Regions from separate parts of the Bacillus sp. WC2503 genome, predicted to be linked through region 1. Evidence: riboswitches for the same ligand, from Rfam matches in the RefSeq annotation. Region 1 holds a riboswitch; each other region holds the start of a gene.

What was found. A riboswitch is a leader RNA that binds a small molecule or an ion and turns the genes downstream of it on or off. The one in region 1 is predicted to bind S-adenosylmethionine.
Region 2: linked by a shared signal. The riboswitch ahead of ACUN26_RS21550 (methionine ABC transporter ATP-binding protein) and the one ahead of ACUN26_RS12980 (hypothetical protein) in region 1 are both predicted to bind S-adenosylmethionine.
Region 3: linked by a shared signal. The riboswitch ahead of ACUN26_RS24900 (MetQ/NlpA family ABC transporter substrate-binding protein) and the one ahead of ACUN26_RS12980 (hypothetical protein) in region 1 are both predicted to bind S-adenosylmethionine.
Region 4: linked by a shared signal. The riboswitch ahead of mtnK (S-methyl-5-thioribose kinase) and the one ahead of ACUN26_RS12980 (hypothetical protein) in region 1 are both predicted to bind S-adenosylmethionine.

The regions. Positions count from the first base shown of each region.
Region 1 is NZ_JBQYMD010000001.1:2,540,568-2,548,250, reverse strand. It holds gene ACUN26_RS13015 (DUF4430 domain-containing protein) at 1-872, shown strand, start outside; gene ACUN26_RS13010 (DUF4430 domain-containing protein) at 929-1,735, shown strand; gene ACUN26_RS13005 (energy-coupling factor transporter transmembrane component T) at 1,758-2,636, shown strand; gene ACUN26_RS13000 (ABC transporter ATP-binding protein) at 2,609-4,270, shown strand; gene ACUN26_RS12995 (ECF transporter S component) at 4,243-4,944, shown strand; gene ACUN26_RS12990 (YwiC-like family protein) at 5,129-5,851, shown strand; gene ACUN26_RS12985 (hypothetical protein) at 5,885-6,076, opposite strand; SAM riboswitch class I at 6,199-6,297, shown strand; gene ACUN26_RS12980 (hypothetical protein) at 6,338-6,658, shown strand; gene ACUN26_RS12975 (SWIM zinc finger family protein) at 6,921-7,310, shown strand; gene ACUN26_RS12970 (NAD(P)H-dependent oxidoreductase) at 7,333-7,683, shown strand, end outside.
Region 2 is NZ_JBQYMD010000001.1:4,156,736-4,164,418, forward strand. It holds gene metQ (methionine ABC transporter substrate-binding lipoprotein MetQ) at 1-763, opposite strand, end outside; gene ACUN26_RS21545 (methionine ABC transporter permease) at 786-1,451, opposite strand; gene ACUN26_RS21550 (methionine ABC transporter ATP-binding protein) at 1,444-2,469, opposite strand; SAM riboswitch class I at 2,779-2,886, opposite strand; gene ACUN26_RS21555 (hypothetical protein) at 3,012-3,356, opposite strand; gene ACUN26_RS21560 (thioredoxin family protein) at 3,510-3,818, opposite strand; gene ACUN26_RS21565 (toprim domain-containing protein) at 3,822-4,166, opposite strand; gene gcvH (glycine cleavage system protein GcvH) at 4,433-4,816, opposite strand; gene ACUN26_RS21575 (arsenate reductase family protein) at 4,858-5,223, opposite strand; gene ACUN26_RS21580 (hypothetical protein) at 5,645-6,172, opposite strand; gene ACUN26_RS21585 (phosphatase PAP2 family protein) at 6,316-6,963, shown strand; gene ACUN26_RS21590 (PTS transporter subunit IIC) at 7,030-7,683, opposite strand, start outside.
Region 3 is NZ_JBQYMD010000001.1:4,803,538-4,811,220, reverse strand. It holds gene ACUN26_RS24920 (MFS transporter) at 1-171, opposite strand, end outside; gene ACUN26_RS24915 (FAD-binding oxidoreductase) at 168-1,604, opposite strand; gene ACUN26_RS24910 (DUF6612 family protein) at 1,715-2,479, opposite strand; gene ACUN26_RS24905 (NAD(P)-dependent alcohol dehydrogenase) at 2,625-3,533, shown strand; SAM riboswitch class I at 3,614-3,728, shown strand; gene ACUN26_RS24900 (MetQ/NlpA family ABC transporter substrate-binding protein) at 3,813-4,625, shown strand; gene ACUN26_RS24895 (methionine ABC transporter ATP-binding protein) at 4,638-5,678, shown strand; gene ACUN26_RS24890 (methionine ABC transporter permease) at 5,653-6,321, shown strand; gene ACUN26_RS24885 (SDR family oxidoreductase) at 6,358-7,134, opposite strand; gene ACUN26_RS24880 (DoxX family membrane protein) at 7,522-7,683, shown strand, end outside.
Region 4 is NZ_JBQYMD010000001.1:3,294,183-3,301,312, reverse strand. It holds gene ACUN26_RS16785 (pyridoxal phosphate-dependent aminotransferase) at 1-946, opposite strand, end outside; gene ACUN26_RS16780 (carbon-nitrogen family hydrolase) at 961-1,824, shown strand; SAM riboswitch class I at 1,897-2,037, shown strand; gene mtnK (S-methyl-5-thioribose kinase) at 2,128-3,309, shown strand; gene mtnA (S-methyl-5-thioribose-1-phosphate isomerase) at 3,306-4,367, shown strand; gene ACUN26_RS16765 (YvrJ family protein) at 4,434-4,595, shown strand; gene ACUN26_RS16760 (3-hydroxybutyrate dehydrogenase) at 4,714-5,490, opposite strand; gene ACUN26_RS16755 (PadR family transcriptional regulator) at 5,624-5,953, shown strand; gene ACUN26_RS16750 (DUF1129 domain-containing protein) at 5,953-6,720, shown strand; gene ACUN26_RS16745 (DUF1129 domain-containing protein) at 6,734-7,130, shown strand, end outside.

The sequences.
Region 1 (7,683 bases):
AAAAGGTAGGCGGACATAACTTAGTTCAAAAATTGTATGAATCTGATAAAGTAAATTCTGTTACAGGTTATACATTTGCGTTACTTGCCTTTGATACGAATAAATATGAAATTCCAGTCGAAGCAAAGTGGAATCGAGTTGCTTTAGTAGATGCAATTTTAAACACGCAACATACAGATGGTGGCTGGACTTATACTAGTTCAGGTAGTAAAGATAGTGCTAGTAGCGTCGATGTAACAGGTATGGTTTTATCCGCGTTAGCACCTTATCAAGATCGATCAGATGTGAAACCAGCTGTACAAAAAGCTGTTGCGTATTTATATAACGAACAGCTAAAAAATGGTGGTTTTTCTGCTGATGGACAAGAGAATTCTAATAGTACTGCGCAAGCAATTATTGGATTATCACTTGTTAAAGATGTAGATCAAAATCGTCTTCATAAGGCAGTGCAAAGTCTGCTGTCATATCAACTTCCAAATGGTGAATTTAAATGGTTACCAAGTGATCAAAATGGTAACGGAATGGCTACAGAGCAAGCTCTTTTAGCGTTAGTTCAATTTAAAGAAATCGGAAAGTCTATTTATGACTGGTCTAATGTAGGCGATGATGAAGTAATTAAGCCGAAACCGATTGAAGAGCCAGAAAATAAGGTAATAGAAAAAGAAATTACTGAAGAACCGAAAGAACAAAAACAAATACAACAAGAAACAAAAGATGAAGATGTAAAAGTTGTTGTAGATAATAAACCAGTTAAAAATGAAAACATGCTACCGAAAACAGGAGCATCTTCTCATAGTACAGCTACAGAAGTAGGTATGGGTGTATTATGTATTGCTTCTGCATATGTATTATGGAGACGTAAAGCAGCTTAACAAAAATTAGGAGCAATGATTTGCTCCTAATTTTTATATGAAAGGTGAGAGAGAACATGAGTAAGATGAAGTGGTTCATTTCTTTAATGCTTTCACTCGGGCTACTTGCCGGATGTGAAGAGGCGGCTGTAAAGCCTGAGAAGAAAGTAGAGCCAAAGCAAGAAGAGGTAGCAAAACAAGAAGAACCGAAAGAAGAAGTGAAACCGGAAGAGAAACAAGCTGAGCCGGAACAGAAACAACAAGAAGAGAAACAAGAACAAAAAGTAGCAGAGCAGCCGAAAGAGGAAAAGCCGCAGGAACAACCTGAAGTAAAGAAAGAAGAGAAACCTCAGGAGCAATCTGCTACTAAACAACCAGAACAACAAAAAGCACAAGAAGAGAAACAACAGCAACCGAAAGCACAGGAAGTAAAAGAAGAAGCAAAGGTTGTCAATCAGCCGAAAGAAACACCAAAGCAGGAGCAAAAGGTAGATCCGAATAAAGAGAATAAAACGATACCGACTCCGCCCGTACCAACTCCTGTACCACCAAAACCAGATCCAGTACCGGTACCTAAACCACAAGCAAAACAAGTTACTATCTCCGTAAAAGGACATGAAGGGTACTTATTAGGTGCGAAAAAGGTTGATGTACAAGAAGGTGATACTGTTTATAAAGTGTTGCAGCGTACAGGATTAGATGTTGATGCAAGTGGATCAAAAGATAGTATTTATGTAAAAGGTATTAATGATTTATATGAAAAAGATATTGCCGATACTAGTGGATGGAAATATCGTGTGAATGGTGCATTTCCGAACCGTAGTGCTGGTGTAGTTACAGTAAAACCAGGAGATACAATTGAGTGGGTATATGTATTAAAATAAGAAAGGCATTCGGTAAAGGACTATGAAAATAAGTTTTTCTTCTTTACATCCTTTTGTGAATTTTTTCTATTATATTGGGGTGATGATACTATGTATGATGTGTCTTCATCCTCTTTTTTTAATTGGAGCAATTTTATTAATCGTTATTTTAAATGTGATACAAGGGAATAGCGAAAAGATAAGAAAGATGTTACCGAGCACAATCGTATTCTTTTTTATGGTAATTTTATTTAATTCGTTATTAACGCATAGAGGTCGAACTACGTTATTTTGGTTAGGTGATAGCCGTATTAAGCTGGAGGCAATTATGTTTGGACTAGTAATGGGGTTATTACTAGTTGCGATTATGTTTACGTTTGCTTCGTATAATGATATTATTTCAAGTCATAAATTTTTATATTTGTTTTCGAGAATTTCACCGAAAGTTGCATTGTTAACGATGATTACAGTGAGGTTTGTGCCTTTGTTTATTAGACGATTACAGAAAATAACACTCGTCCAAAAGACAAAAGGTGTGCAGGTAGATTCAGGTTCAATTGTTGAACGAGTGAAAAATGGCATGCAGTTACTGCAAGTATTATTAATTTGCTCGTTAGAAGATGCACTTCAAACGGCAGATTCTATGCAAGCTCGTGGATTTGGTGTAACGAAACGTACGACGTATATTCGGTATAGAATGGAAAAACGTGATTGGTATACGCTCAGTTATTTAATGATTTTATTTATAACTGCTATCATATGTAGTAAGTATGGCGGAGGAAAATTGATCATTTATCCGAAAGTCGAATTTATTCTATTCCACCAATACGATGGAATGATGTTTGTAGCATTTACGCTGTTTATTAGTTTACCAATCATAATGGAAGGAAGGGAATGGATATGGTGGCGCATGCAGAAATAAACAATTTATCATTTGTATATGCTGATGAAAATGAAAAAGCGTTACAGCATATTTCTCTTTCTATTCAAAAAGGAGAGTTTATAGCGCTAGCTGGAGGATCCGGATCTGGGAAGACGACATTATTAAAACATTTTAAAAAGGAGTTACTTCCAATTGGCACGCGTTCGGGAGAGATGTTTTATGAAGATGTATTATTAGAGGAAGTACCTGACTTATTATCTGCCCAAGAAATTGGGATGGTATTTCAAAACCCAGAAAATCAGCTTGTAATGGATACAGTGATTCAAGAATTAGCATTTTCTTTAGAAAATATCGGATTACCATCACATATTATTCAAAAACGAATAGCCGAGCTCATTAGCTTCTTAGGATTTCAAGATTTATTGCATCAATCTGTTCATACGTTATCTGGTGGGCAAAAACAACTTGTCAATTTAGCTGCGGTATTAGTTATGCAGCCGAAACTATTATTATTAGATGAACCAACGGCGCAATTAGATCCAATTGCTGCGAAAGAGTTTTTAGGATTGTTAAAACGTATTAATGAAGAACTTGGAATTACGATTATTTTAAGTGAACATCGTTTAGATGAAGTGATACCACTTGCAACACGCGTTGTTTGTATGGATAACGGCCGAATTGTTTATGATGGTAGTCCTAAAACAGTTATAGCGAAAATGTGGAAAGTAGAAAACTTCCGTCCATTTATTCCGCAAATTCCAAGGTTGTTTTTAGAATGGAATGCGAGAGATATTCCGTTTACAGTGCGAGAAGCACAAATGAAAATGAATGACTTTTCAGCGATATCATATGTGAATGAGCAGATGGTACAACGTGAAAAACAAGAAGTAATGTTAAGTGCAGAACATATTTCTTTTCAATATGAAAAAAATAGTCCGCTTATTTTACGAGATTTAACAGTTGCGATTGAAAAAGGAAAATGGGTAGCGCTCGTTGGGAAAAATGGTACTGGGAAGTCTACACTGTTAACGATTTTAGCAGGATTGCAAAAAGCGAGAAGAGGGAAAGTAAAGTGGCATGGTAAAGTGATACATAAAATTGATTCGAAAGAACGATTTAAAAGGATCGGGTATGTATCACAGCATCCGTATTATCATTTTACATTTGATACAGTGTGGCAAGAAGTTTATGAACGTGCTCGTGAATTATATGGAGAACAAGGAAAAGAAATAGCAAAAGATATGTTGAAACAGTTTTGGTTACATTCGCTTAAAGAGCGCCATCCACATGATTGTAGCGGGGGAGAGCAACAACTACTTGCATTATGTACAACGTTATTATCAAAACCAACGCTATTACTACTTGATGAACCGACAAAAGGGTTAGACCCATGGAAGAAAGAAAGAGTAGGGGAGCTATTTAGGAAATTACAAAAAGAAGGTACAACCATTGTAATGGCAACGCATGATATTGAGTTCGCAGCGAAATATGTTGATCAGTGCATGATGTTATTTGATGGAACAGTCATTATGAATGATGCACCGAAAGAATTTTTTAGCGGTAACTTCTTTTATACAACATCTATTAATCGATTCATTCGAAAAGAATTGCCATATGCATTAACGTGGGAGGATGTGTACGAAGCGTGTCCAAACGATATATTGCATTCATAATATGTATTTTTGCGTTTATAATAGGCACATTACTCTTTACTACACTCCTCATGGACGGCTATTACATGGTAAGTAGTTTGTTTTTATTAGCTGTTATTATGTTACCTTTCTATATCCGTTTTGAAAGGAAGGCGTTTGTTTCACGTGAAATTGTTCTCGTTGCCGTGTTAGCAGCAATTGCTGCGGTTAGCCGCGTACCATTTTCTATTTTACCAAGTGTACAACCAACTTCCTTTGTCATTATCGTTTCTGCAATCGTGTTTGGGAGTGAAACTGGTTTTATGATCGGGGCAACAGCCGCTATCGTATCGAACATTTTTTTAGGACAAGGTCCGTGGACACCGTGGCAAATGTTTTCGTGGGGTATGATTGGTTTTATAGCTGGACTATTACGTAATACATTTTTCATGAAAAAGCTATGGGGAAGACTCCTATACGGATTAATTGTTGGATTTTTATTTGGTTGGATTATGAACTTCTGGGGACTTCTCGGTTTTATACGAGAAGCAACGTGGGAAACCGTCATTGCGTACTATGTCGCGAGTTTTTACTTTGACTTAAGTCATGCGATTTCAAATGTTATTTTCCTACTACTATTTAGTACTTCGTGGATTACGATTCTCACAAGGTTTAAAAAGAAATACGGTATATTAGATGAGCATAACATGACATAGAAAAGCATACTTATATAAGGTAGGGTCGCGACTTACATATTCGTTTGCCTCTTTCATGCTTCTTACATATTGTAAGAAGCATTTTTTATTGTCAAAAAATAGATCCAATATACATCCGTTATTATATAAAATTATTTGTATAATAGTAGGTGAGAACTTCTTTCAAGAGGGAGGTGTATAGTTAATGAAGTTAGTTATTCCGAAGCAACATGGTGCATGGGCCATGCTTGTTATCCCATTTCTATTAAGTGTCATACTTGGGAAACCTACTTTTTATCATATTCCATTGTTTTTAGCTTGGTTCTTTATCTATTTAGCTACGTATCCATTTCTCATGTACATAAAACAAAAACGAAAAAAAGAGTTTTTACATGCAGCAATTGTATATTTTATTATTGCGTTCGTATTTGGGATGATTTCTCTATTATATGAATGGCGAGTTCTTTTATTCGTAGCAGCAATGATTCCATTATTTATAGTAAATATGTATTACGCTCGTCAAAAGAATGAAAGAGCACTGCTAAATGACATTTGCGCAATTATCGTTTTCTGTATAGGTGGTTTAGTTAGTTATTATTTTTCAATGAAACTCATAGATAAAACAGCTTTATTTATTGCGATTATTTCATTTTTATATTTTTTAGGAAGTACGTTTTATGTGAAGACAATGATTCGTGAAAAAAATAATCCGAAGTATCGTATTATATCATGGGGTTATCATATCGTATTAACGATAATTATATTTGTTACCAATCCATGGTGCTCTCTTATTTTTATACCAAGTGTCATTCGGGCAATTATGTTGTATGGCAAAAAAATTTCTATCATAAAAGTAGGGATTTTAGAAATTGTTAATTCTGTATATTTTTTAATCATAACGGCAATAATTATGAAGTATGCCATTTGAAAAAACTTCCCACCTTATGATGGGAAGTTTTTTTCAATCTTGTTCTAAAATGTGAACCGTGTAATCGCAGCGTTGAATAGCTTGTTCGATCGCATAAAGAGATTGCTCAATACGAGCACGATTAAAATCTTTTTCGACAGTCTGTAATGCTTCTTCTAAACAATGTTTTGCTTCTTGTAATGATTGAAAAGAATCTTGTACATATCCGCGAGCATTTTCGTGCATTTCATAATCCTCCTTGCATATTCATATATGTATAGTATGAACAGGAAGAAAGAAAATATAATTTGTTGTATTTGTTTGACAATTGAAATGAAATTACGTATAGTAAGATTTAAGTGAATATTTTCTTATCCAGAGAGGTGGAGGGACTGGCCCGATGAAACCCAGCAACCGCGATGCAGGTGCTAATTCCAGCAGAACATATTTGTTCTGGGAGATAAGACGAAGATATATACGTAACTTCTTCTTATCGGAGAGGTTTTTTTGTTGCAAAAAAACCGATTACGAAAATTTATATTAAGAAGAAAGGGGTTGCGGATTACTGTGACACTCGAAAAATACGTAAAACTGCGTAGTACAGTTTATGAATATATGATAGAGCAAGATAAGCCAATATCATTGTTAGATATTCAAGAACATATCGTTTCGCATCATGAAGGAAAATTCACGAAAAAAATGTTACATCAATTTTATTTATCAAGACTATTAGATGAACTCAAACTGGATGGGAAAATTACATTAGCTGATGATGAATATCTCTATACTGAAAAAGGGGTATTTTATAAGGCGAGAAAAGGGAGCTAGTCTCTCTTTTTTTCTTGAAATAGCGAAGTATGTAGAGTAAAAGACTGCTAATGCAGCCTGATACAGGGAATGGTGTTGAGTGTGTAGTGTCAAAAATTGAATGTGCCTGAAAGAGGCAATTCATATCGGCTGCAAATGAAAAGAGACACCTCCGCCGAATAGGTGTCAGTCGTTTTGTCACGTAGACTCGCTACTTGACAGTTATTAGAATAACATGCAGGTTTTTTGAAGTCAAAAGGGAATTAAAGGAAGAGGTGCAAATATGTACGCTTACTTATTAAAAGATATAACGAAATGGATCCCAAAGTACATTATAGATAAGGGATATGAATATTATGAAGATGGACATGTAGAAGATGTTGAAATACAAGACAAGAAAGTAATTGCTTTCGTTACTGGAAATGCAGGAAATTATGAAGTGATTATTGATCTTGAAGATTTTACAGAAAGTAGCTGCGAGTGTCCTTATGAGAATCTTTGCAAGCATATGGCGGCAGTTGTTTATGATATTCAAGGTGCTGGTGAGCGTACGGTGAAAGAGAAACTGAAAGATTTAGACAAGGAAGAGTTACTTACCGTATTAAACCGTTTATTACAAAGTTCGAAAAACGTACAAATTGTAGAGAAGATGTTAAAGAAGGGGAAACTTTAACTATAGAGGGAGTTGTTTTGTAATGAACGTATTAATTATATACGCTCATCCTAATCCTTCCAGTTTTAACGAGGCGATTTTAGAGCATGTGCAAAAAGGACTACAGGGGAAAAATCATTCTGTTACAGTACTTGATTTATATAAGGAACAATTTGATCCGGTGCTCGTATTTAATGAAGAGAAGAAAAGGCGTGATTTAGTAAATGAAGAAGAAACAGCTTGGTACAGAACGTTAGTGGCAGAAGCAGATACTCTTTTATTCATATATCCGATATGGTGGTGGGGGATGCCTGCTATTTTAAAAGGGTTTATTGATCGCATTTTCGTAGCTGGATTTGCTTATAAATATGAAGGTGCCTTGCCGAAGGGCTTA
Region 2 (7,683 bases), 1.6 Mb from region 1:
CTTCAATTTCTTTAGAATGCAACACTTCTACAAGAGCTTTAATTTCTTTCTTATCTTTATCCCCTTTACGAACTGCTACGATGTTAGCATACGGAGAATCGCTACCTTCAATTGCAATCGCATCTTTTTCTGGGTTTAATTTCGCATCAATTGCATAGTTAGAGTTAATTAGAACAGCGTCGCCTTCTTTATTGTTATACACTTGTGGTAATAAACCAGGCTCGATATCCGTTTTGAACTTTAAGTTTTTCGGATTATCTGCAATATCTTTCGGAGTTGCACTAACTGGATCTACTCCGTCTTTAATTTTTAAAATACCTTCTTTTTGTAAAATTGCTAAACCACGTCCATGGTCAGTAACGGAATTACTCATAATGATTGTTGCCCCGTCTGGCAGTTCTTTTAAGCTCTTATACTTTTGAGAGTATACACCAATTGGTTCTAAATGAATTTTCCCCGCTATTTCAAAATCATATTTTTTATCTTTAATTTCTTTTTCTAAATACGGAATGTGCTGGAAGTAGTTTGCATCTAATTCCTTATCCGCTAACGATTTATTTGGCAACACGTAATCTTGGAATTTTTTCACTTCTAATTCAATTCCTTTTTTCTCAAGCAACGGTTTTGCCTTTTCTAAAATTTCAGCGTGCGGTACGTTAGAAGCCCCAACAACTAGTTTCTTTTCATCTTTATCTTTCCCGCCACAAGCAGCTAACCCAAAAATTGAAGTTGAAATAAGTGCTGTAAGTAATAATTTTTTCATTTGAAATACCCTCCTGTTTTCATTATCTTTTATCTATTCGAGTCGTTACACTATCACCAATCCACTGAATGAAAAATACAACTAGTAACACACAAATTGTCGCAACGATTGTTACATCGTTATTTCCACGCTGGAATCCTTCTAAGTAAGCAAGTGTTCCAAGACCACCAGCACCAACAACTCCCGCCATTGCTGTGTAGCCTACTAAAGCAATTGTCGTTACCGTAATACCAGATACTAACGCTGGTAATGATTCTGGAATTAACACTTTTAAAATGATTGTGCTTGTTTTTGCCCCCATTGCTTTTGAAGCTTCGATTACACCTTTATCAATTTCACGAAGTGCAATTTCAACCATTCTTGCGTAAAATGGTGCCGCTCCAATAATTAAAGCTGGCAATGCTGCACTAGCCCCGAGAATTGTTCCAAGGATAATCTTTGTGAATGGAATTAATAAAATGATTAAAATGATGAACGGTATAGAACGGAATATGTTTACAAAGGCTCCAATCCCTGTATTAACCGCTTTGTTTTCCCATAAATTATCTTTCGATGTCATAAAGAGTAACAATCCTAAAATGAGTCCTAAAACAAATGTGGCAAGCGCTGCGATTGCCGTCATATATAACGTTTCACCAGTCGCTTCTAACATTTGATTCCAATCAACATTTGCGAGTAACTTATCCATGTGCAATCACCTCCAGCTCTACTTGATCTTGATGTATTCCCTCTATCGCTTGCTGGATTGCTGTTTCCTCACCATTTAAATGAACAACTAAACTTCCGTAAGAACCGTTATTCGTTTGTGCGATATTTCCTTGCAAAATGCTAACTTCTATATCACTGCGTTGCATTAATCTTTGAAGTACTGGTCTTTCTACAGCCTCGCCGACAAACTGCAAGCGAATTACTTTGCCATCTGGATATTTTTCAATTAAACTTTCAATTGTTTCGTTTGTATCTTCAGAATCTGTTAACTGCTGTACAAAGCGTTTCGTAATGTCTTGCTGTGGATTACGGAATACGTCAAGTACTGGACCTGTTTCTACGATTTTCCCTTTCTCCATTACCGCAACACGATTACAAATCTTTCGAATTACGTGCATCTCATGTGTAATCAATACAATTGTTAAACCGAGACGCTTATTAATATCAAGTAGTAAATCTAAAATTTGATCTGTCGTTTCCGGATCCAGTGCTGACGTTGCTTCATCACATAAAAGCACTTGTGGGTTGTTAGCTAACGCTCTAGCAATCCCAACACGTTGCTTTTGTCCACCACTTAACTGGGATGGATACGCGTCTCCTCTTCCTTCTAATCCAACGAGATGAATTAACTCATCAACACGTTTTCTTCTCTTCTCCTTATCAACACCTGCAATCTCAAGTGGAAATGCGATATTTTCGCGTACAGTTCGTGACCAAAGTAAGTTGAAGTGCTGAAAAATCATTCCAATTTCTTGCCTTGCCTTACGAAGTTCACTTCCTGTAATTGCTGAAATGACACGATTTGCAATTGTAATTTGGCCAGAAGTTGGTTTCTCTAACTGATTAAACAGCCTTATTAAAGAACTTTTCCCAGCACCACTATATCCGATAACACCAAATATTTCGCCTTTTTCTATTTTTAAATTGGCGTTATCTACAGCAGTGACATCACCGCTTTTTGCCTTATATATTTTCTTTACATTTTCTAATAAGATCATGATGTTCACCCCTTTTTTAAGTAAAAAGCGCAAGCGGCTCGTTTAGAACAAGTGGACGCCCGAATCCCTGACGTAGAGGCGCTTTTTGCCTCATAGGAAGGGATGAAACGAACGACTGTTCTAGCCGCTGGAGCTGGATTTCATAAAACTTTGGATAGACTCCGCAATTTTTTTATTTTTCATGCGTGTAATCTATCGCCATAGCTCCTCTTATTATTTGAATGTCCTCCACATTCAAACAACAAAAAAACCTTTCCGCTTTAGAGAAGCAGAAAGGTTTATATGCGTATATAACAACATTATCCCTCTCTCTCATCTCTCAAAGCATTCGCTTTGCAGGAATTGGCACCATTTCAACATAAGTTGACGGTTGCCGGGCTTCACAGGGCACAGTCCCTCCACCTCTCTTGATAAGAGAAATCAGATTTAATTTTCGTCTGATTTGTAATTTATGAAATTGTCTATATTTTATGAATTGAATTGTATCAATATCCACACGTCATGTCAACAAGAATTTTCACAAAACAAGAAACTTCAGAATTTTAAGCACCTACTGACATCGGTTTACATATATGAAACATCGATTCAACTAATAGCATCGTTCGATATGTTCCCGAATATTGCACACGTCCATCGTTCATTAACGTTTGCAATCTTACATTTCCGTTCACTAATTGTTTTACATCCTCTTCATCTAAGCACACAATTTGTTCCGTTCCTCTTGCCTCTTGTGACAATTCTATATAATCTCTTGAAATTTGTAATGAACAACTTTCATCTCCAAAGCGGAAATTAACAGTTTTTTCTCCTTGTCTTAAAAGCGGTTCTAAATGATATTGACCGTTAGCGTAATTTACAAATGATTGAAGCAAAGAATATAATTTCACCCTAAATCACATCCTTCATATCACTTTCTATTACATACCATTTCCCTCTCACTAAAGAGCAATCCTGTTACTTTCGCTCGACAAATACTGTATCCATCCCGCATGTCGACATATTTCCCAAGAAATATGTCGAGGCGGCAAAAACTTTGCCGCCTACTTTAATTCCGTATATAAATATTCAACCGAATGAAATGCATATATCTTCTTCATGAGTGTCCCATTTTCAAAAACAAGTAAACAAGGCACACTTTCGATTCCATACTCTTTCGCTAAATGCGGAGCATAATTTAAATCTAACATTCCAATTTTCAACTCTTCAATCGTCATCTCGACAACCGTTAACATCTTCTTTGCTAATTGGCATGTTCCACACATCGGTGTATATACATATAGCACTGTTTTTTCTTCATTCTCTATTAGGGCTGTAGCTTCGGCTCCTGTCCAGTCAATCACTTCTATCATTCCTTACCGTAAATATTCTGTATAAACGTCAATGTCAGCTCCCCATAATACATTTGCTAAATGTGAAGAAGGTGCAGTCGCCACTTCTCGGTACGAGCGATCAATATAAATATGCTCTGCTTGCGGAAATTCTTTTCGAAACTGTTTCCTTAACTTTTCTCCTGCATCATCAGCATCCACTAGCACATATACGTCCTTATCAAAAAACTGATCAATGAGCTCATCCATTTTCGACAAACCAATTGTACCATTTGTACAAACAATTTCCACCGGTTCACGAATAATAGATTCAATCTTTCTTCTGTCTGATTTACCTTCTACAATAATGACTTTTTCTACATAAATCATATGTCATCACCCGATCACCATATACTATACAACCTTTAACTTAGTATATAGTATATTCGTTATTTTCATGTTGTTTCCTGTTTATTTTTGCAAAAGAAAAGCGGAAGCGGCTTGTTTAGATTGTAAAAAGCATGAAACTTCACTAAATAGATTTCCCATTAATGTACTCTCACATGATAATTGATTCATATATATGTGCTTTTCAACTCATTATGTAGCACAAAATAAAAAGGACAGCACAAAGGCTGTCCTTCAGTTGACTAAAATTAGTCTTGGTTTGTCATTTCTGCATATTTTTCTGCAGTTAATAACTTCTCAACTTGGCTTGCATCAGAAAGTTCAACTTTAACCATCCATGCACCCTCGTATGGAGATTCGTTTACAAGTTCTGGTTGGTCACTTAATTCTTCGTTTACTGCTACAACTTTACCGCTTACAGGTGCGTATAATTCAGAAACTGTTTTAACAGATTCTACGCTTCCGAATGGCTCGTCAGCTTCGATTGTTGCACCTACTTCAGGAAGTTCAACGAATACGATATCGCCTAGCTCACCTTGTGCAAAGTGAGTAATACCGATTACAACTTCATTACCTTCAGTTTTTACCCATTCGTGTTCTTCAGAGTAACGTAAATTATTTGGAATGCTCATGACTGTACCTCCAGTGAATGTATTAATTATGTAAAAATACCTTATTGGTACTTTTTCCACACACTTTCAAACTGCTCTTCGTTAAAACCAAGTGTTACATTCGTTCCATCTGTTACAATTGGACGTTTAATCAACATGCCATCAGATGCTAAAAGCTCATACATTTCGTCTTCGCTTGCATCTTTCAACTTATCTTTTAGACCAAGTTCGCGGTAACGCATTCCACTTGTATTAAAGAATTTTTTTAATGGTAATTCACTTTTTACATGTAAATTACGTACATCTTCTTTTGACGGTGGATTTTCAACAATATGAATCATCTCATATGCTACATCGTTTGCCTCAAACCATTTCTTTGCCTTTTGACATGTGCCACACTTTGGATATGAATAAAATGTTACTGTCATAAATTCACCTACTTTTTTACTAACCTTTACCTTTATCATATAGAAAACGTTTTATTATTTCAAACGATTATTCGCTAAACTTTTACTTATTTCGTGATAAATTTTAATAATCCTGCGAATTTTTCTTATTTTTCCGCCATTTGTTAAGAAAAAAATAAATATATAATTTTTTTCGATTCTTCTCTCATTCTGCATCGAACATATATCTTAAACAAACGTTTGATTAATTTTCTATTTTTCTATGTGAGCCTTTGTGCTGCATCAATTCTTTCCTACCGAACATACATCTTAAACAAACGTTTGATTAATTTCCTATTTTTTTATGTGAGCCTTTAAACTGCATCGATTTCTTCCTACCGGACATGCATCTTAAACAAACGTTTATTCAAAAAAGAAGAAGCCCCTTTTACGGCCTCCTCCATCATCGACTTAAATAATCTGAAATTGTTTGAAACACTACTATATACATATTATGAATATTTTGATTGGAAACCGTATCTTTATATAATCCCATACCCCAATACTGTCCTTCAGGGTTTCCCATATTTACAAATCCTTGCGTATACATCATAGCTCTATCCTTTGGGGCATTGTCATAATCTAAATCTTTTTCAGTAAAAATTAAGTATGGTTTATCTTGTAAGCCAATAAAAAACACTGGCTTCTTTAACGATAAAAATAAGTCCGTATACCGCTCCTTTGATGCCTCTTTAAAATATTCTTTCATAACGAAAAAACCATCAACTTTTGCTGATTTCTCCTGCATCTCTTCTAGCTTTACACTTTCAAACTTTATATTTCTAAACGTATCTTTCGGTTTTTCTCCAACAACTCCAATTACGAGTGCTCTCCCGTTATATTCTAATTTCTCTCCTTCTTTATCCTTTGCACACCCAGCACTCACTAGGCATATCAATATAAAAAATAAGAAATACGATAAACGCTTCATATAGCACTCTCCCCTTCTTTTAAGTCAAGTGACAAAAACGTAAGGTTAATTCAAGAAAATGTAAGTAAAATCGATAGCCCAATTTACGTTTCTATATTATAATCAATTGAATTTACCTACATTACTAAACATAGGAGATTATCATGAAGAAATTTAAACTTTCATCTTTTCTTCCGTTAAGTTATATACTTCTACTCGTACTCGTAAGTCCCCTTTACGACGTATTAAATAAATCAACTGTTCACGCAGTAGATGTCACAACTGTAGTAGATGATTGGATTCCATTTGTAAAAGCATTTATTATTCCTTATTTACTTTGGTTTCCTTACTTATACGGCGCACTTATTTATTACTGCTTTGCTGATCGAAAGCAATATTACGTTACTTTAAGTAGTGTAATTCTTGGCAAACTTGCTTGTTTTTCTATTTATTATTTTTGGCAGACAACTGTACCACGTCCAACTGTCGTTGGAACAGACGTATTTTCTGAACTAGTTCGCTATATTTATAGTATTGATCAACCGGTAAACTGTTTCCCTAGCATTCACGTTCTTACGACATTTGTAATTATGTTAGCTGCCTTTAAGCGTAGAGAGCAACATGCTTTTGAATATTATATCCTTACTTTCTTCGGTACACTTATCATTTTATCAACACTATTTACGAAGCAACATGCATTTGTAGATGCTGTTTCTGGAATGACGCTCGCGAGTATATTATACTTCGGCGTTCAGCTCTTATTAGCAAAAGAAACAGTACGCATTCCAGTAAAACAAAATCATAAGATGTAACATAACAAAAAAGCAGACTGTGGCTTCTTCAGTCTGCTTTTATCTATTATTAAGGAGATTTTCAAATTAAGATTGCGGTACAGTCATATCACCAGAATGAATACGACCTGCTTTTTTAAGAGCAATGTAAAGTATATAAGAAACAGCTACTGGAATGATGATATAAGTGATTGCCATAGCTGGAAGAACTCCCCATCCTTGACTGGAAATTAAATTAATTGGTGCGATAAGAGAACTTAATCCAAGACCAGCGATTTCTTTCCCTGCTTCTAATTGGAAAATTAATGCCGATACTGGGCCGACTATCGCACTAGCGACGACAGTCGGGACGAGAATCATTGGATTTTTAGTAATGTTTGGCAACTGTACTTTCGGAGTACAAAGCGCCTGAGCTAATATGCCACCTAAATTATTTTCTTTCGCTGAGATTACAGAGAATCCGATAAACTGAGCAACGCATCCTGCTAGAGCTGCACCACCTGCAACGCCATCTAAGCTAAGTGCGATCGCTAATGCAGCTGATGAAGCTGGAGAGATAAGTAATAGCCCCCAAACTACTGCAATGACGATAGAAGCGATAAACGGGCTACCAGCTGAACTATCTTTAATAAATGCTCCAACTGTATTTAAAACAGGAGTAATATTATGAGATAACCAAATACCAACTAAACCAGAACCTAATATGGCCGCAAATGGAACGAGCATCATATCTAACGCAGT
Region 3 (7,683 bases), 2.3 Mb from region 1:
CCCTACTAACGGATATACAAGTGCTGAAGTTAATGCAAATAAGCCATAAGCCCACCCAAACTGTGAGAAGCTATTTCCAACATTCCGAAGCAATAGAATGTAAAAAGGAAATACCATACTTCCTGCCATCATAATGATGCTTTGTGAGGCTACAAATCTTCTATATGTCATTTCGTATACTCCCTATAAAATAAATTCACAAATCTCTCTTCTGGATCCACTTCCTTCTTCTTCTGAAGAAATTCTTCTATACGAGGATATGCTTTCTTTAGCTGTTCTTTCGTTGGATAAGAATAATACGGTAAATAATAACTACCGTTATGTTTTAAAGTAACATCAATCATCTTCCGAATGACATCCTCTGTTTTCTTCACCTCACTCTCGGAGCGTCCTTGGTTAATTAAAAGCACCAGTGCAAACATATCATCTTTTGCATAGGATAAAACTGCATTTTCATTCTTTTCCACGTAACGAATCGTAATATTGAGCAAGTTCAGTTCTTCTTCACTTAATACGGCACGTAAATCATCTATATATTCCGTGAAGGAATCTATAGGCACAAAGTATTCTTGTAGCACTTCTGTAAGGTTCGGATTTTCATATTCCATAAAAGCACTATCTGATCTCATAACATTATTCCGCGTCTCAAACTGTCCATCTGTACGTTCAAAATAACTTCTTTGTATATCCCAAAATGTATTCTTTCCCCAATCACTATAACGTGATAATCCAAGCAAAAATTTCGGTGCAGCTATAATATTTTCTTCTTTTAATTCACTGTACTCTTCTCTCATATTTTGATTTTGTGCCAATGCATAATCCGTCACATACATCTCTTTTAAAAATGAATTTGGAGCAACAGAAATACGTGCTAAGTGCATACGAACATTTTCTTCTTTTTTCACTTTCTCTTTGAAGTAAGACGTGTATTCTTTATAGTCTATCATTCTCGTATGCATTTCATATAATTCATCATCAGTTAGCTTTAATGTCACATCTAAAATGACACCAAATAACCCGTAACCACCGATGACATATGGAAATAACTCTGCATTTTCTTCTCTACTTATATTACGTACCGTGCCATCTGCCATTAACAATCTAAATGACTCTACTGTATCAATCAATGCTTCATGACGAATATCACGCCCATGTACATTTACACTTAATGAACCACCAACAGTAAAAATGTTTTGAGATTGCATCACTTGAACTGCAAGACCGTATGGATTAATTTTCTTCTGGATATCATTCCACGTGACACCACTTTGAACTGTAATCCGCTTCTTCTCTGGATCGAATGCTAATATTTTATTATACTCTTTCATATCAAGCATCGTACCGTTCGGATAGTACGTCTGTCCGCCTTGGCTATGTTGCATACCTGCAATAGAAATCTTCTCTCTAGAAACATTTGCATCTTGCACGACCTGTTTTAATGAACTTTCATCCTCAGCATGTTCAACACGTTTAATTTTCGTTGGAAGTAACTTTCCTACATCGCTCATAATGGGATGAATTAGTTGCTCTTTATATGTATTTACAGATGTTGCAAGCAACACTGTATAAGCTACAATGACCACCATCATCTTTCTTTTTTTCAAATGACACTCTCCTCTTCTACATCTTTTCCTCTTCATATTGTACCTATTTTCCTATGAAGAAAGTATACAAAAAAGAGGGTCCTTATTTTAGGTCCCCCTCATCAAAACTGTTACTTTGCTGCTGGCAATTTTATTGGGTCAAACTTTTCGTACGACGTATATTTTGCGTTCGTAATAATGTGTGCTTTATCCTTGCCATTACTACTCATAATCATGTCTATCTTTGCTGATTCATATTTAAAATCTTTTGTAATGATATATTCTGCATCCACTTCTTCTATCTTCGCATTTTGTGCTTGTAACATTTTCTTCTGCGTTTCATCCATGCTAGTTAACATACTTTCTGTTTCTTGCCCTTTTAATGTAAATTTCAGTTTATATTTATCTCCGCTTTTCTCCATCTTCATTTTATCTAAAACTACTTCCGGTACTTCTAACTTATCTATAATATCTTGAGTCGCTTTCATTCCACCAGCGTTTAATTGCTCCTCTGGTACGGTTATAACTTCTCCTGTATTAGGGTTTTTTACCTCACCAGCAACTTTACCATCCACAGTATACACTACAACATCTGTACCGGAAATATTCATTTCAGAACGAGAATTCTTTGTCTTTGGCTCTAATTGCATCTTAGCCTTTAATATGTCCATCTCTGTTCCCTCAGCTTTTACGCCTACACCATATGTCATCGTTACATGCTCTTCATTTTTAAAAGCTTCGTTCGTTTTCTTGAAAACATCCTTCGCTGCTAATTCCTTTTCTTTTTGAACTGATTCTTTTTTCGGCTCATCCGTCTTTGCTGTTTTCTCATTACTACACCCTACCCCTAGACTGATTGCAAGTACTAAACTTGAAACAAAAATAATTTTTTTCATAATGTCGCCCCCTTTCCCAAAATAATATCACCTCTTTTCCTATGAAATCTATATAATTTTTAATCTATATTCTCTATATAGAGACATGTTTAATGAAGATCTTAAATATGATGTAAATAATAACAACTCATTTCAGGAGGTTATTATGAAGGCGATTATTTGTACACAATATGGACCACCAAACGTTCTCCAGCTTCAAAATGTAGAAAAACCTAAACCTAAAAAGAACGAAGTATTAGTTAAAATTCGCGCAACAAGTGTATCGACTGGAGATTGTAGAATACGTGGCTTTAATAGTCCCCTCTTATTTTGGGTTCCTATGCGGATCATATTAGGTTTTAGAAAACCGAGAAAACCTATACTCGGCGTAGAGTTATCCGGTGAAATCGAAGAAATTGGAACAGATGTAACTCAATTTAAAAAAGGAGACCCAGTTTTTGCATTAACAGAACTAAACCTTGGTGGTTATGCCGAATACACATGCGTGCATGAAAGTGGATTAATAGCATTAAAACCTACCAATGTGACATATGAAGAAGCTGCCGTTATTCCTTTTGGCGGAACTTCAGCATTGCATTTTCTGAGGAAGGGCCGTATAAAAAAAGGGCAACAAGTGCTCATATACGGCGCCTCTGGATCAGTAGGAACAGCTGCTGTACAACTTGCTAAATATTTCGGCGCGACCGTTACAGCTGTTTGTAGTAATTCAAATTTTGAACTAGTGCAATCTTTAGGGACTGATAAAGTAATTGATTATATGAAAGAAGATTTTACTAAACAGGGCGAGAACTACGATATTATATTTGATGCAGTTGGAAAATATAAAAAGTCTCTTTGTACAGACGCATTAATGCCTAATGGAAAATATGTATCTGTTAACGGAATGATGGCAAAGGTCAGTAAAGAAGATATGAACCTACTAAAACAACTAGTTGAAACAGAAAAGCTAAAACCTGTTATTGATAGAACTTACCGATTAGAAGAAGTTGCAGAAGCCCATACGTATGTAGAAATGGGCCATAAGAAAGGAAACGTTTCGATTACCTTAAAATAAAATATATTCAGAAAATAAAGTTGACAATTCCTTTTGTTAGATTTACTATTAGTACCATATTTAAAAACTACATATACATACTCTTATCAAGAGTGGCGGAGGGACTGGCCCGATGATGCCCGGCAACCGAGCTTATAACGTATAAGCTAAGGTGCTAATTCCTGCAAAACGAGTTTTCGTTTTGGAAGATAAGAGAGGAACCTATTTCGTCTATTCGGCACCTCTCTTATTTTGAGAGGTGCTTTTTATTTTGGAACGTATATTAAGGGGGAATTATAGATGAAGAAAGTATTATTGAGCATTGTAAGCGGAGCAGTACTATTATTAGGCGCATGTGGCGCAAATTCAGATAAAGATGTAAAAATATTAGACGAGAAAAAGATTACTGTCGGTGTAACAGGTGGACCACATGAACAAATTTTTGAGAAGATTAAAGAAGTTGCGGCAAAAGACGGTCTCGACATTGATATAAAAATATTTAATGATTACGTAGCACCAAACGTTTCGTTAGATGAAAAAAGTCTTGATGTAAATAGCTATCAAACGAAATCATATTTAGATGTATTTAAAGCCGAACGCAATATGAAATTAACTGAAGTATTTTCAACAGTAACATTCCCAATGGGCGTATATTCTAAAAGCTTAAAAGATGTAAAAGAATTAAAAGAGGGCGATGCAATCGCTGTACCAAATGACCCAACGAATGAACTTCGAGCTTTAAAATTATTTGAAAAAGCAGGGGTTTTAAAAGTTGATCCAAAGGCTACAGAAAAAGCGACTGCAAAGGATGTAATTGAAAACCCGAAAAATTTAAAGATTGTTGAATTAGAAGCTTCTCAATTACCAACGCAATTAAGTGAAGTGAAAGCAGCTGCAATTAACACAAACTTTGCATTAGGTGCAAAACTAAATCCAGCGAAAGATTCCATTTTCCGCGAAGGAAAAGATTCACCATACGTGAACTGGGTCGTTGTTCGTACTGAAAATAAAGATGATGCTGTTGTAAGTAAATTAAAGAAAGCTTATCAATCTAAAGAAGTAAAAGAATTTATCGAGAAAAAATTTGATGGTTCAGTTTTACCATCTTGGTAGGAGCTGACGATAATGATTGAATTAAAAAACGTCTCCAAAGTATTTACAACAAAAAAAGGGACTGTTGAGGCTCTTAAGTCTACTTCCCTTAAAGTAGAAAAAGGCGAGGTATTTGGAATCATTGGGTATAGCGGCGCTGGTAAAAGCACATTAATTCGCTGTGTAAATTTATTAGAAAAACCAACGACAGGAAACATCATCGTAAACAACCAAGACTTAACCACTTTATCAACAAAAGAACTAGCAAAAGCGAGGCAAAAAATCGGAATGATTTTTCAAGGATTCAATTTACTTAAAACTGTTACCGTTTATGAAAATATCGCATTGCCGTTACGCCTTGCTGGCATTCCAAAAGCGGAAATTGAAAAAAGAGTAGAAAAATATTTACGCATCGTGGATCTTTTTAACCGTAAAGATGCTTATCCAAGCGAACTTTCTGGCGGCCAGAAACAACGTGTTGCCATCGCTCGTTCACTATCACATGAACCAGAGGTTTTATTAAGTGATGAAGCAACGAGCGCATTAGATCCAGAAACAACTGATTCTATTCTTGATTTATTACTAAAAATTAATGAAGAAATTGGCATCACGATTTTACTCATTACACATGAAATGAATGTCATCCAGCGTATTTGTGACCAGGTTGCCGTTATGGAGCATGGATCTGTAGTCGAAAGTGGGACTGCGAAAGACATTTTTACAAATCCACAACATGTAACAACGAAGAAGTTTGTAAATAGCGCATTTGCAGCTAAAATTCCAGAAGAAGTACAAAAAGAACTACAAACTACTGGTGAAATTGTAACACTTTCTTTTATAGGAAGTTCTTCAGGAGAACCAGCACTAGCTTTCGCCACAAAACGTTTCCAAGTATATCCAAATATTTTATCCGGTAATATTACGCAGCTAAAACATGAGGCATATGGGAAACTTGTCGTTCATATGCAAGGTGAAAAAAATGAAGTAAACCGTGCTTTAGCATTCTTACAAGAGAGAGGTATCATCGTAGAGGGAGGGAAAACAGACTATGGAAAACAAGTCCTTTTTGGATGAATGGGGTGAAGTCATATGGGAAGCAACAATTCAAACATTTCAAATGACATCTATTTCATTACTTATCTCTATCCTTATCGCATTACCGCTCGGCGTTACACTTGTTTTGACGAGACCCGGTGGACAGCGAGAAAATAAACTTATCTATCCTATTCTTAATACAGTTATTAATGTCATTCGCTCTCTTCCATTTATCATTCTATTATTCTTCATTTTACCTTTTACGAAGTTCCTAATGGGAACATCCATTGGCGTGCAAGGTGTTATCGTACCACTTGTCGTCTTCACAGCTCCTTATATTGCACGCTTAATGGAGACAGCTTTACTAGAAGTGGATCGTGGTGTTATTGAAGCTTACCAAGCAATGGGAGTCTCTACTATAAAAATCATTTGGCACGTCATGGTTAAAGAAGCACGCCCATCTCTTGTGCTCGGATTAACGATCGCAACAATCGGCTTAATTGGCGCAACAGCGATGGCTGGTCTTGTAGGGGCTGGCGGGCTAGGGGACTTGGCATATCGCTTCGGACATTTACGCTATGAACCTGAAGTAATGTATGCAACCGTCTTTATTTTAATTATCCTCGTTCAAGGATTACAATCTTTAGGGAATGGTGTTGCACGAAGATTGAAGAAAGATTAGAAAGAAGGCATCTCACCGAAAGGAGATGCCTTCTTTTTACCTTTTAAATCCACCTTCCGAATGAATCACTTGTCCCGTAATCCACTCTGCTTCTTCACTTACTAAAAACTTTATGAGTCTAGCTGCATCCTTTGGCTCACCAATTCTGCCCAGAGGAAACATCGGCTTTAATCCTTGCTTTATCTCTTCAGTCATCCATCCTGTACTAGTTGGATCTGGGTTAATTGCATTCACTGTTATTCCTAAATGGGCTACTTCTGCTGACAACGTACTGGTAAGAGCATCAATAGCTCCTTTCGTTGTTGCATACGCCAGTTCTCCTGCCATAGGCCCTTGAAATTGCCCCGAAGTCATATTCACAATTCTACCACCAAATTTCTTATCAAATCCTCGGGCAAATTGACTACTTAACAATGTAGTCGCACGAACATTTACCATGTAATGCTTATCCAGCTCTTCAGCAGACAAATTAGAGAAATCATTATTCGTAGAATATGCTGCATTATTAATTAATATATGAGGGTAGCCTAGTTGTTCAGTAACCCTATTTATAAGCTCTTTCGGTGCATCATTTTGAGTTAAATCTAACTCCATGCTCGATACTTTAACACCTTTTTGTATTAGCTCTTCTTTTAATTGTATTTGTTCATTTTGCTCAACGCCCCAAGGCATCTCTTTATCGTAAGCTGTCCAATACGTAAAAAATATATCGTATCCAGCCTCTGCTAACTCTGTGCAAATAGCTGCTCCTATACCGTCTAGACGACTTACACCTGTAACAACTGCTACTTTATTTTTTAATTGATTCATCATATACTCCTCCAATTTTAAAGGACGCATATTTTATATGAGAGATATAAATTTCCCCACAAAAAAGATAGATACATAATAGGCCTATCCTTACCGAAGGAATGACTACGCCAAATATGCAGTCCTTGAATGATTTACAGATAGCTAAATAAACCCTCACTTATGAGAGAAAAATAATCTATCCAATTGCTAATCATTACAAGTTCATCCACATATCTAGTCTTTGCCTCCTTTTGATATATCTCTATTATTAGTCTATCAAAAAAGATGAAATGTTACAAAAAATAAAACAATTACTCACAACATATATTCGTTCACATTTCCTCCATTGTGAATTTATTCACAATGAATATATAATAAACATGTAAATACAATATTGGAGGGATTTCAATGGTTATCAATTTTTTAAGAACTGATAAACGTGCTACTTTCATATTATTACTTTTACGTCTTTACATAGGATATTCTTGGATTACTGCTGGAATAGGGAAAGTTTTAGGACAATCTTTTGATGCCAGCGGTTTCCTCAAAGGCGCCATCGCCCAAGCATCA
Region 4 (7,130 bases), 750 kb from region 1:
AACCGATAGAGTGACAAGCTGAAATAAGAGCATTTCTTCGAGATTCGTAACTATTTACAAGATCTACGACGCAAGATTGTGAACTTAATAGCGCTTCGCGGGCAGCGTCTTGAACTGCACCAAAAATACTAACATACATATGATCTTGCAATAGGTTAATTGTTTCGATGACACTTTCATTCCCTATGGCAAAAGCAATACGCCATCCAGCCATATTGAAAGTTTTGGATAATGTGTAAATTTCAATTCCTATATCTTTTGCACCGTCTGCTTGCAAGAAACTAACCGGTTTTTGACCATCAAATCCGATCGCACCGTAAGCAAAATCGTGAACGACTAATATATTATGTTTATTAGCAAAATGAATGGTTTCATCAAAGAAATCTTTTGATACAGTAGCACCAGTAGGATTGTTTGGATAGTTTAAAAACATTAACTTTGCTTGTTTCGCAATAGCGTCATCAATTTTTGTATAATCTGGTAAAAATTTATTTTCGGCAATAAGCGGCATTGTTTCAAATTGTGCTTTTGCTAAAGCAACTCCGGATAAATAATCTGGATAGCCTGGATCGGGAACGAGAATCGTATCACCAGGATTGGTAAAACACATTGGTAATTCTACTAATCCAGCTTTTCCACCAAACAAAATAGCAACTTCAGTTTTTGGATTTACTACTACATCATATTCACGTTGATAGAATGTTGCCACGGCTTCTTTTAAGCTTTCGTGTCCGCGAAATGGCGGATATTTATGATGAATGGTCTTTTCTGCAGCATGTTGTAAAGCTTTTACGATATGCTGCGGTGTTGGTTGATCTGGATTACCTTGACCTAGATTAATAACATCGTGACCAGCCGCAACGACTTTGTTAACTTTTGCAACAAGTGAAGCGAAAAATTGTGTTGGCAATGATGTTACTATCTCAGAAGGTTGAAATAATTTCATACTTTCCACCTCTTTTGAAAGTTGTTACAATTCTAGTGACAAATGATATAATCTTTCCAGTATTTTGTAAAGAGAAAATTAAGAATGGGGCTGAAAAAATGAAAGTCGCATGTATTCAAATGGATATTGTATTTGGAGATGTAGAAAAAAATATGGAGAACGCTAAAAACAAAATAAGCGAAGCGATGAAGGAAAGACCAGATGTTATCGTCTTACCAGAACTATGGACAACAGGATATGATTTAACGAGGCTTTCTGAAATTGCAGATAGAGATGGATTAGAAACGAAAGAAAGGTTGAAAGAATGGTCGAAGCAATATGGTGTACATATTGTTGGTGGTTCTATAGCAAAGCAAACAGAGCAAGGGGTTACCAATACAATGTATGTCGTAAACAACGAAGGAGATCTAGTCAATGAATATAGTAAAGTACATTTATTTCAGCTTATGGATGAACACAAATATTTAATGGCGGGTAATAAAACAGGTGAATTTAAACTAGATGATATCGAGTGCGCTGGCACAATTTGCTATGATATTCGTTTTCCAGAATGGATGCGCGTTCATACTGCTAAAGGGGCAAAAGTTTTCTTCGTTGTAGCAGAATGGCCATTAGTTCGTTTAGCACATTGGCGTTTGCTATTGCAAGCAAGAGCAGTTGAAAATCAATGTTATGTTGTTGCATGCAATAGGTCAGGAAAGGATCCGAATAATGAGTTTGCAGGTCATTCTCTAATTGTGGATCCTTGGGGTGAAGTCGTGGTAGAGGCAAATAAAGAGGAATCCATTTTATTTGGAGAACTTACATTCGAAAAGATTAAAGAGGTACGTAAAGGAATTCCAGTTTTTGCAGATCGCCGTCCAGAACTATACAAATAAAATATTGACAAGTGATTTTTATTCTTGGTATAGTCTTCAACATAAAGTTAAAAATTCTAAAAAATTATATAACTCTTATCAAGAGCAGGTGGAGGGATTTGGCCCGATGAAGCCCAGCAACCGACCGTAATACCATTGTGAAATGGGGCGTTTATGACGCCAAAAGGCACGGTGCTAATTCCAGCAGAAAGTAAAATTTCTGGCAGATAAGAGGGGAGAAGATAAACTTCAAACCTCTTTCTTAGTGGAAAGAGGTTTTTCTGCGTTAGAAAAACCTCTGAATTTAAAAAGGAGGAAAAGACGATGGGATATTATTCATTAACAGAAGTAACAGCTGTACAATATGCGAAAGAACATGGATATTTTGACAAGAAGGCGAATGTAGTTTGTCATGAAATAGGAGATGGAAATTTAAATTACGTGTTCAAATTAGTTGATGGAGAGAGATCAATTATAATAAAACAAGCACTTCCATATGCGAAAGTAGTTGGTGAGAGCTGGCCGTTGTCTATAAAAAGAGCGACGATTGAAAGCAAGGCATTAAAAATTTTTGCGAAGTATGTACCAGATTATGTTCCGGTAGTGTACAGTCATGATGAAGAGTTAGCAGTTACAGTAATAGAAGACTTATCAAGACTAACAATTACAAGAAAAGGATTAATAGATGGAGAAGGATATCCACTTTTATCCCAGCATATCGGTCGTTTTCTAGCACATGTTTTATTTTATACTTCAGATTTCGGTTTACAGTCAGAAGAGAAAAGGATGCTAGAAGGTACATTTGTAAATCCAGACCTTAGTAAAATTACAGAAGATTTAGTTTTTACGGATCCGTTTGGACATTACGATACGAATGATTATGAGTCAGATTTACAGTCAGTGATTGATGAACTTTGGAGTGACAAAATTTTAAAACTAAAAGTAGCACAATATAAATATAAGTTTTTAACGAGAAAAGAAGCGCTTATTCATGGTGATTTACATACTGGTAGTATTTTTTCATCACCTTCTGAAACGAAAGTGATTGATCCAGAATTTGCAACGTACGGTCCATTTGGCTTTGATATCGGTCAATTTATCGCAAATCTATTATTAAATGCTTTATCGAGAGAAGAAGAAAAGAGAAGTGTACTATTTTTCCATATAGAAAAGACATGGAGTTATTTTGTAGAAACTTTTACGAAGTTATGGATTGGAGAAGGGGTAGAAGCATATACGAAAGAAAAACAATGGTTACCAATTATTTTGCAAAATATCTTTACTGATGCCGTCGGATTTGCCGGATGTGAACTGATTCGTAGAACAATTGGTTTAGCTCATGTAGCGGATTTAGATGAAATAGCAAATAAAGAAAGAAGAATTCAAGCTAAGAAGCAAGCGCTGTACTTAGGAAAAGAACTAATAAAATATGAATCTAAGTGTGCTGATATTCAACTGTTTCGAACATTATTTCAACAGACAGTTTCAGGAGGCATAAAAGCATGAGTACATTTGTAACTGTTCCGAGGTCTGTAAGTTGGAAAGGTGATGCAATTGCGGTATTAAATCAAACAAAGTTGCCGTATAGTACAGAATATAAAACGTTGACGACTATTGAAGAGGTATGGAAAAGTATTGTAATGCTAGAAGTACGCGGAGCACCCGCAATTGGAATTGTAGCAGCATTTGGTTTGGCGCTTGCATCAAAAAAATATAACACGATACATATTGAAGAATTTCAGAAGATATTTAATAGAGATTGTAACTATTTAGGGACATCACGACCGACGGCAGTGAATTTGTTTTGGGCAATTGATCGTATGAGAGAATCTATTCGAGAGATTATTACAATAAAAGAAGCGCAAAAAACATTAGAAGAAGAAGCGCTTCGCATTCAGCAGGAAGATGAAGAGGTATGCCGGAGTATTGGGGAACATGCGTTAACATGCTTTACAGACGGTGATAACATTTTAACAATTTGTAATGCTGGAAGTATTGCAACTGCAAGGTATGGTACTGCATTAGCGCCGTTTTATATCGGGAAAGAAAAAGGTGTACACTTACATGCGTATGCATGTGAAACGAGACCGGTTTTACAAGGTGGCCGTTTAACGACATGGGAGTTAAAGCAAGCGGGTATTGATGTGACGCTTATTACAGATAATACGGCAGCTCATGCAATTCGTACGAAAGAAATTGATGCAATTATCGTAGGGGCAGATCGAATTGTCGCAAATGGAGATACGGCAAATAAAATCGGAACAATGAATTTAGCTATATTAGCAAAGTATTTCGAAATTCCATTTTACGTTGCAGCTCCGTTATCTACGTTTGATATTACGAAACAAACAGGTACCGAAATTGTTATTGAAGAAAGAGATGAAACAGAAGTTACGAAAATTTTTGGCAAACAAGTGGCACCGATTGGTACAGATGTTTATAATCCTGCATTTGACGTAACACCGCATGAATTAATTACAGGTATTATTACTGAGAAAGGTATTATACGTGGAGATTATGAGCGAGAAATTGCATCATTATTTGAAAAACAAGCTAATACATAATAGCTTGTTTTTTATGCCTAAATGTGCCTTTTCCCCTTATTTATATAATGAAAGGAGGAGAGAAGGATGGAAGAGTGGATCGGGATGATAGGTAATGTAGGCTTTCCAATTGTTGTAACATTATATTTACTCCATCGGATTGAAAGTAAATTAGATGGGATAACTGTTGCGATAGAGAAACTGCCACAGCAATTACTAAAGTACGATGATCCTCGTGATAAAAAATAAAGTTTGCTCTTCGTGAGCAAACTTTATTTTTTTATCACGCATTAACTGCCCGTAAAAGCCCGATTGGTGAGGGCTACGAATCAGTGGGGGATGAAGCCCCACTGATTAAAGTTTCACTTTATTGAGCAATATAACCACCATCGATAACGACAGCTTGACCAGTTATGCCTTTTGCTTTTTCACTCGCTAAAAACATAGCATAATCAGCAATTTCTTGTACTTGTAATAAACGTTTTTGTGGTACAAGTGGATAAATGACATCTTCTAAAACATTTTCAAGCGGTACATTTCGTGTAGTAGCTAAGTCTTGTAGTTGATTACGTACAAGAGGGGTATCGACATAACCAGGGCAAAGTGCATTAACAGTAATTCCATGGGTAGCACCTTCTAATGCGGCAACTTTTGTCAGTCCAATTACGCCATGTTTTGCGCTATTGTAGGCAGCTTTTCCGGCGAATCCGACAAGGCCATTAATAGAAGCGACGTTAATAATCCGGCCGTATTTTTGTTTTTTCATAATAGGAAAAGCGTGTTTGATGGCGATAAATGGAGCGATTTGCATAATTTTAATAAGAAGCTCGAATTTCTCAGTTGGAAAATCTTCAATCGGTGAAACATGTTGCATTCCTGCATTGTTAATTAATACGTCTAATGAACCGAAATGACTAACTGTTTGAGAAAGCGCTACTGTAATTTCTTCTTCAGATGTAACGTCACATTGTAAACCGATAGCTTGAAAGCCTTCTTTTTGTAATTGCTCAGCAGCTTCTTTCGCACGATCTTCAAGGCGATCAGTAATAACAACTTTTGCGCCTTCTTTTGCAAAGGTATTCCCCATTTCATAACCAATACCACTCGCAGCACCTGTTAAAAAGACAACTCGATTTGTAACCATGATGAAAAACACTCCTTCATAATAAAAGTTCCCTCATTGCTCTATTTAGAGGGGGAACTACGAAATTCCTGCAAACATTTGGAAAAAATCCTCCCACTATCTTGTAAAACAAGATAGTGGGAGGATTTCAATTATGTCGACAAGTCAAATGCTGAAAGGGATTTTAGAAGGATGCTTACTTGCTATTATTTCTGAAGGTGAAATATACGGTTATGAAATGAGTGAAAAGCTAGCGAAGTATGGTTTTACAATGGCGAGTGAGGGAAGTATTTATCCGTTGTTAATACGGATGCAAAAAGAGGGGCTAATATCAAGTGTAATGAAGGAATCTCCATCTGGTCCAAAAAGGAAGTATTATACGTTAACAGAAAAGGGAGAAGATGAACTGGATGAATTTATGGGTCGCTGGGAAGCGATGCAAAGTAGTGTAGAACGTCTACTTGAAGGGAAGGGAAGAAAATAATGCTATCAAGTGAAGCACAAAAGTTTTTGTTAGATATGAGATTGTTTTTGACCGCAAAGAGTGTGAAAGAAAGCGATATGGAAAGCTTTTTAGAAGATGCAGAGTTGCATTTAATAGAAGGTGAGAGTGACGGGAAAAGTGTAGAAGAAATTTTTGGAAGTTCGCCGAAAGAATATGCTAATGAACTTGTAAAAGTGATGGAAAGAGATAGACAGGAAACGTGGAAGCAAATTGGTTTTACAGTAATGAATATCGTAGCATTTTGGATTATTGCTTCTATTTTAATAGTGAATAACGGAAAGTTACAAATTTCACTTATTCAGTGCATTGGTTATAGTTTCACATTAATGTTAGCTGTGTTAGGCCCTAATTTTTTGCTTCGTAAAATGACCTTTGTAACAAGCTTTACAAAAACGTGGTTTTCTATGTGGTCTTTAGTCATGATTGCTCCAATGTTTTTATTAGGAGTTGTTACGATATTAGATGTAATATATCCTACAAAGATGGTTACATTCACCCAAATGCAAAGTTATATGTTAGCTGGTGGGATCTTTATCATGACAGTAGCTATAAACATGTATTTTGAAGGATGGTTTAAAAACTTATATTTAATTATTCCTCTTTCTATTATGTTAGTATTTCAAGCATTTACATCAGAAGATCTCATGCCAATGTTATTTCAGATTATATGTTTATACGGAAGTTTATTTATTTTAATTTTCGTTGAAATTATGATGAAGACGAATAGAAGAGAAACGGTTAATTAAGGGAGGGGTTATAATGAAGGTTTCTAAAGAAGGAGAAGAGTTTTTAATCGATACGAAAGTATATTTAATAACAAAAGGGATTAAAGAAGAAGATGTGGACGCTTTTCTAGAAGATGCAGAACTTCATTTAATAGAAGGTGAAAAAAAGGGGAAGACGGTAAGTGATATATTTGGTGATTCACCAAAAGAGTATGCAGAAGAATTGGTGAAAGAGATGGAGAAGGATAAAAGCGGGAGTATAAAAAGTATTTTAGGAATGATTATTGGTATTGGTGGATACTGGTTAGTTACAAATATTTTATTTGAAAGTCCGAATCATGAATTTACATTAACGAATGTACAATTGATTGGATACCCAATTGTTTTAATGATTACTATTGTGGGTATTATTTTTGCTTTTAAGATGTCAT